DNA from 3 places in the Streptococcus sp. HMSC065C01 genome. Region 1 is predicted to be linked to each of the others. Evidence: predicted binding sites of a transcription regulator. Region 1 holds the regulator's gene; each other region holds the start of a gene.
What was found. Region 1 encodes Rex, which represses fermentation and respiration genes when NADH is low (regulators of the CRP and FNR family bind a similar motif). Its sites were predicted from a motif close to TTGTGAANTANTTCACAA; they were not measured.

Region 1 (2,190 bases):
CATATCATTTATTGAACCATCTTTGCTTCCTAGAGAACGTTTGGTTTCTGAAGGAGTGGATAAGCTGAGTCATCAAGAATTGTTATCCATTCTCTTACGGACAGGCAATAAGAAAAAAAGTGTTTATGAGATTGCACAAGGTCTTTTGAGCTCAGTTAATAGTTTAAAGGAGTTAAGTCAATTAACCCTAGAGGAGCTACAGGAAATCTCTGGCATTGGCCGGGTGAAGGCCATCGAACTTCAGGCTGTGATTGAGTTTGGACGAAGGATTCATAAAGACGAATTGATGAGTTCCGAACAGATCATGAGCAGTCAGAAATTGGCACATAAAATTCAACAGGAAATCGGCCATAAGAAACAGGAACACCTGGTTGCCCTCTATTTGAATACGCAGAATGAAATTATTCATCAACAGACCATTTTTATTGGAACCGTGAATCGAAGTATTGCGGAGCCACGTGAAATCCTGCATTATGCACTAAAGCACATGGCAACCTCTATCATCTTGGCTCACAATCATCCATCTGGTGCCGTATTTCCAAGTAAAAATGATGATGAAGTAACACATCGAGTCTTAGAGGCCTGTGAAGTGATGGGTTTAACCCTATTAGATCACTTGATTGTATCTGAAGAAAACTATTATAGTTACCGTGAAGAGACAGATTATTTGGTATAAAAAAGAGAGTGGGACAGAAATCAGTAATTCGTTAGAATTCGATTTCGTCGTCCCACCTCCGCACAGTTGAGTAGGGCTGTAAAAGCTGATGAAATCAGCGTAGTAGAGCCCACTCAACCACTGCGTCTTGCTCGACAATCCAAAAATAATTGAGAGGCTAGGACTTTTGTCCCAGCCTCTTTTCTTGTTAATGTATAAATCTTTATTCTTCGTTTTTTCGCATGAAATAAAGGAGTGTTTGCAATTCACTGGTGAGATCGACATATTGGACGACGACGTCTTTAGGAACTGTCAGATGGACCGGAGAAAAGCTTAGAATTCCTTTGACACCGGCATCTACTAAAAGACTAGCCACTTCCTGCGCTTTAATACTTGGGACAGTTAAAATTGCTGTTTGAATGCCTTCTTTTTTGAGATTCTCTTTGATCGTAGAAATCCCATAAATGGGGATCCCATCCTTACTTTTGGTATTAATCAGTTCATGATCATCTAGATCAAATGCCATGACAATTTTCATCTTATTGCGTTCATGGAAGCGATAGTTGAGAAGCGCACTTCCCATATTTCCGATCCCCACAATAGCGACATTGGTAATGGCATTATCATTTAAGAGATCGGCAAAGAAGTTCATCAGTTTTTTTACGTCATAACCAAATCCCCGTCTTCCTAATTCACCAAAATAAGAAAAATCTCGGCGAACGGTAGCAGAGTCAATCCCAATTGCATCAGCAATTTGCTTTGAATTGGCGCGCTCTATTTTTTCAGAGTTAAAGCGTTTAAAAATGCGGTAGTAGAGCGATAAGCGTTTTGCTGTTGCGCGTGGAATTGGAGTATTTTTATCATGTTTCACAATATCACAACCTTTCCCTCTTATTGTATAGGAAGATTGTGAAAAAATCAACTATCTAGAATCGTTTTTCAAAAATATTTTCGTCTAAAGAAAAAGCTGATGGCGATGGGAGAGTTCCATCAGCATCAGCTTAGTTTTCAGCTTGTTCTACCTTTTTCAGATAAGCATAGAGCCCATCGACCCGTCCTGTATAGGGGAGCTTTTCCCCCTTGTATTCAATGGATACGATTGAGTAAGAGTCAGGCAGGGTTACACAGCCTGAAAAAGCTAGGATACAGGCTGCAAGGTCAGGATAAGTAGTCGTTCGTTCTACTTGGTAAGCATCGATATAAGTTAAGGTTACCATATTAGACCTCTGTTTTGTTGAAAATTTCTCTTTCGACAAGACTATCCATTAGGAAATAGAATTTTTGTTGGATGATATCATTCTCTGGATTTTTAAAGATATTAACCAGGCGAAGTCCAGACTTGTCAGTAATATTGATCTTAAAACCTGTCAAATCTTTATTGAAAATGATTTTAAGTAGGAAGCCTTCGCCGCTATTTGGAACGACTTCGAGCAAACGATTTAACTCGTAATTTCCAACTTTTGTAACAGCGAATGTATTGTCACGTAAGGTATATTTTTTAACATTTGGGTGTAGACTATAGGTATATTTGCAGT
Region 2 (2,190 bases), on a different contig from region 1:
AGATTTCGATCCTGCTGACACCTTTATTGTCTTTTCTTCTGTAACCAGGGAAGGACTAGAGAAGTCATGGGATGCTATTTTAGAAAATGCGTTTTACGAAATAAATTGAAATGACATGAAAATGTCATTTTTGTTTTGGATTTATCTCGCAATTGTAATACAAGTGTAATATAAGTGCCTTTGTTTTCTTCTATTTATATGGTATAATCTCTATAAAGATAAAAGATGATAAAAAATTAATTGGAGATAAATTGTATTATGAAGAAGAAAATACGGAATAAAACGAAATTATTTGGTTTGTTCGTTTCTGTATTGGCAGTGGGGACATTTGCTGCTGCTATGAGCGAGCACGTCACATCAGTTGGCGCTAATGACGGAACTTACCAAGCTTATTCAGACCCTACTGAAGCTTTCATCTCACAAATTGGTGAGTCAGCTCGTCAGCTCGGTCAAGAGAACGACCTTTATGCTTCCGTTATGATCGCACAAGCTATTCTTGAAAGTGGATCAGGTCAGTCTGGCTTGTCTTCTTATCCACATTACAACCTTTTCGGTATTAAAGGAAGTTATGCTGGTCAATCTGCAGTAATGCAAACTTGGGAAGATGACGGTGCTGGAAATGCCTATACGATTAATGATGCTTTTCGTTCTTACCCATCTTACTATGAATCATTGCAAGACTATGTAGCTGTTTTGAAACAAGGACATTTTGCAGGTGCATGGAAGAGCAACACCTCTAGTTATCAAGATGCAACAGCAGCTTTGACAGGTGTTTATGCGACAGACACAAGCTACTATGCAAAACTTAATAACATCATTGAAACTTATAATTTGACTCAATACGATTCACCAAATGTTCAAGGTGGTATTACAGGTTCGGTATACAATCCATATCGTCAACAGTTCACTTCACAAGAAATCTTGAATTTGGATATCGCTTGGGCGAACCGTTTGAATTATTAAAACTAAAACAGGCAGATGCCTGTTTTTTATTTGTTTTTAGCACACAGCGATATTCGATATAAAACGTATATGATGAAAAGTTAAGAATTCTTCCTGAAAACCTTTTCAAACTTTTCTCTCTATGATATAATGATTTTGTTCACAAACATTATATAAGGAGAATAGTATGTCTGAATCTAATTTTATTCAAAAAGTTGGAGCGGCGTGTAATAAGAAAGAGGATCTCTATCAGAAATCTAAAACGCGCTATGCAGTCCGTTCTATTTTTGCTGGAGGATTTCTTACTTTAAGTACGGCGGTCGGATCAGTTGCAGCTGACTTATTAAATACCTTTGTACCTGGATCTGGTCGTTTTCTATTTCCATTCATCTTTGCCTGGGGTTTGGTATACCTCTTATTCTTAAATGCGGAATTAACCACCTCAAATATGATGTATTTGACGGCGGGGACCTATCTAAAGAAAATTAATTGGAAGAAAGCACTGGAAATTCTTCTTTATTGTACCTTCTTTAATTTAATTGGTGCTTTAATCGTGGCTTTTCTTTTCAATCAGACAACAGCCTTTGCTCATGTCGATCCAAAAGGTTTCCTAGCCACGGTAGCAGAAAATAAACTCCAACGAAGCAATCAAGTGGTTTTCTTTGAAGGAGTTATTGCCAATATCTTTGTAAATATTGCTATTCTTTCTTATCTATATTTCAAAGATGAAACAGCGAAGGTGCTCTTAGCACTCTCTGCTATCTATATGTTTGTCTTTATGACCAATGAACACTTGGCTGCAAACTTTGCTTCTTTCTCATTATTAAGCTTAAATCCAGTTTCTAGCCAATTACCACATTTTGAGTTTTTAAATATTTTACGTCATTATAGCGTGACCTTCTTTGCCAACTGGGTAGGAGGAGGAGTTCTAATGGGACTAGCCTATGCTTGGTTGAATAATATCAAGAGTCTTTATAACGATTAAAAAATATAAAAAAAGTTTGCAAAAGTACTTGCATTCTTTTTTTATATATGATAAACTAATCTACGGTTTGAAAAAACTGCCTAAGACAGTAGGGGAGCTCGACTCATAAAGATCCTACCGAGGACAAAACGTATCAATTAAAAGAAGCGTATTGTACTTTCGTGTCTAGGTTTGGGCGCGTTTTTCTTTTGGAAAAATTCCCCAAGCAAAATAATTACGGAGGTGAACACACTAATGAGTGAAGCAATTATTGCTAAAAAAGC
Region 3 (2,190 bases), on a different contig from region 1:
GTCCGCATTCAATTTCGCACCCGCACAGTTTTTGCTGTTAGCTTTTACGCCGAAGCAGAACTCTTCAAGAAGGGCTTTTTCTTTTTTGTTAACAAAGTAAGTGTGGTAAGATTTGAATTCTTCAACAAACTCATCGTAGATTTCTTTATCGATGATGACCGCTTGTTCAGACGCACAGACCATTCCGTTGTCAAATGATTTTGACATGACGATATCGTGTGCAGCTTGGCGGATGTTAGCTGATTTTTCAACATAAGCAGGAACGTTACCTGCACCTACCCCAAGAGCTGGCTTCCCACATGAGTATGCCGCTTTCACCATGGCATTCCCACCGGTCGCAAGGATAGTCGCAATCCCTTCGTGGTTCATAAGAGCACTGGTTGCTTCCATAGATGGTTGCGTGATCCATTGCACACAGTTTTCAGGAGCTCCTGCTTTAATCGCTGCATCGCGGACGATTTGTGCCGCATGCGCAGATGATTCTTGAGCGGATGGGTGGAAGGCAAAGACGATAGGGTTCCGTGTCTTCAAGGAGATCAATGCTTTAAAGATGGCTGTTGAAGTTGGGTTTGTTGTAGGAGTGATCCCGCAAACGACTCCGACTGGCTCAGCAATAAGGGTCAAACCAGTGACATCATCTTCTTGAATGACACCAACTGTCTTGGTGTGACGCATGTTGTTTACAACGTGCTCACAAGCGAACAAGTTCTTAGTCGCCTTGTCTTCAAAGACTCCACGACCAGTTTCTTCATATGCATGAAGAGCAAGCTCACCGTGTGCGTCAAGAGCCGCTACAGATGCTTTCGCCACAATGTAGTCTACTTGCTCCTGATCCAATTTGCGCATTTCTTCAAGCGCTACGAGTGCTTTTTGCACCAACTCGTCTACGTGTTTTTCAGCAGCGAGTTTCTTTTCTTCAGGTGAGAGAGTTTTTTTATCAGCCATTTGATGCTTTCCTCCAATGTTTGAAACCCTTATCCTTTTCCGGAACTTTTTCTTGTTTTCAGAAACTTTCAAGAATAGTGTAAGAAATTTCGATTTGTTAATTATTTCACAATATTATTGTACTCTATTTTAAGATTTTTGTAAACACTTCCAGGCAACTTTCACAAAGAATTTTTTGTAGTTTGTGAAATTTTTATCAAATTAAACGCAATTGCAGGACTTTTCTGATTATATTGTGAAAAAAATATTAAAAAAATTTTTTCTTCACAAAGTAAAATTTTCAATCTGTTTTTGTAAGCGTTTTCTTAATCTTACTAAAAAAAGCAGCTCTTTACAAGTAAAAAGTTGCTTTTGTTCTCTTTTGTTAGCATTTGTTTTATTGCAATTTCAAAAAAGTCTTTCTATTTCTTAACTGGACCTTTTTCCGCTTTATCAAGGGCTTCCTTGACGGTTTGGGCATAGAGTTCGCCACCATTGGTTTCCATATTGAAGTGAACAGAGTCTGTTCCCACCCAAATGTTTGGATTTTCAACAGCTACTTGGTACCAATCTGCAATGGTAATAAAATCATACTTCTTGGCTAATTCCAACTCATAGAGACGAGTTTGGACCGATTCGCTAGACTCGTCGTTGGCATAACGACCATCATATGGTGTCACAAGAATCAAGCGACGACCTTTTGGAAGTTTTTCAACATACTGATCCAGCAACTCTTTGTAATTGCTAACAGTATTAGTTCCTAGGGCAATGACGACATTTTTCAATAAGACCTTATTAGAAATATCAGTCTCAAAGACCTTCATTCCATTTTCCAACTGACGGCTTACCACTGCATCGATCTGGATGCCAGGGATCGCTTTGGTTAGGTAGTCTTGTGCTCTCAAGTTAACCGAATCACCGATCATGGTCACACCATTTGAGACGTTATAGTCTGTTGCCGTCGCATTGTCCACCTGCGTCCGTGTGACCTGCATTTTGCTGTCTGCTTGATTGAGACCACTCACTACCAAACTCTCATCAAAAGCTCCGACTGTTGGTGCAAAGGCAGAGATCCCGATCATCAAGAGAGCTAATGGAATCATGAGGTAAAAGATCGGCTTGGTCAAAAAGCTAAGATCCATCTTCATACCAAAGACACGAGGCTCCTTGCCTGCAATGGTTGGCTCCAAAATATAGAAGGACAGAGCCGTTAGAATCAAGGAAACGATCGTCGTCACAAGGGCTGCCATCATATTTCCCAAATGT

Region 2: a site for Rex is predicted at 1,091-1,108, ahead of HMPREF2918_RS05760 (formate/nitrite transporter family protein). Genes of this name have one in related genera too.
Region 3: a site for Rex is predicted at 1,040-1,057, ahead of adhE (bifunctional acetaldehyde-CoA/alcohol dehydrogenase). Genes of this name have one in related genera too.

The regions. Positions count from the first base shown of each region.
Region 1 covers NZ_KV812837.1:94,497-96,686, forward strand. Annotated here, with positions in the region: gene radC (RadC family protein) at 1-676, shown strand, start outside; gene HMPREF2918_RS03060 (redox-sensing transcriptional repressor Rex) at 879-1,526, opposite strand; gene HMPREF2918_RS03065 (DUF4649 family protein) at 1,657-1,872, opposite strand; gene HMPREF2918_RS03070 (DUF1831 domain-containing protein) at 1,874-2,190, opposite strand, start outside.
Region 2 covers NZ_KV812857.1:49,589-51,778, reverse strand. Annotated here, with positions in the region: gene yihA (ribosome biogenesis GTP-binding protein YihA/YsxC) at 1-109, shown strand, start outside; gene HMPREF2918_RS05765 (glucosaminidase domain-containing protein) at 259-963, shown strand; gene HMPREF2918_RS05760 (formate/nitrite transporter family protein) at 1,130-1,927, shown strand; ribosomal protein L10 leader region at 1,989-2,123, shown strand; gene rplJ (50S ribosomal protein L10) at 2,162-2,190, shown strand, end outside.
Region 3 covers NZ_KV812850.1:37,914-40,103, forward strand. Annotated here, with positions in the region: gene adhE (bifunctional acetaldehyde-CoA/alcohol dehydrogenase) at 1-945, opposite strand, end outside; gene HMPREF2918_RS04260 (acyltransferase family protein) at 1,347-2,190, opposite strand, start outside.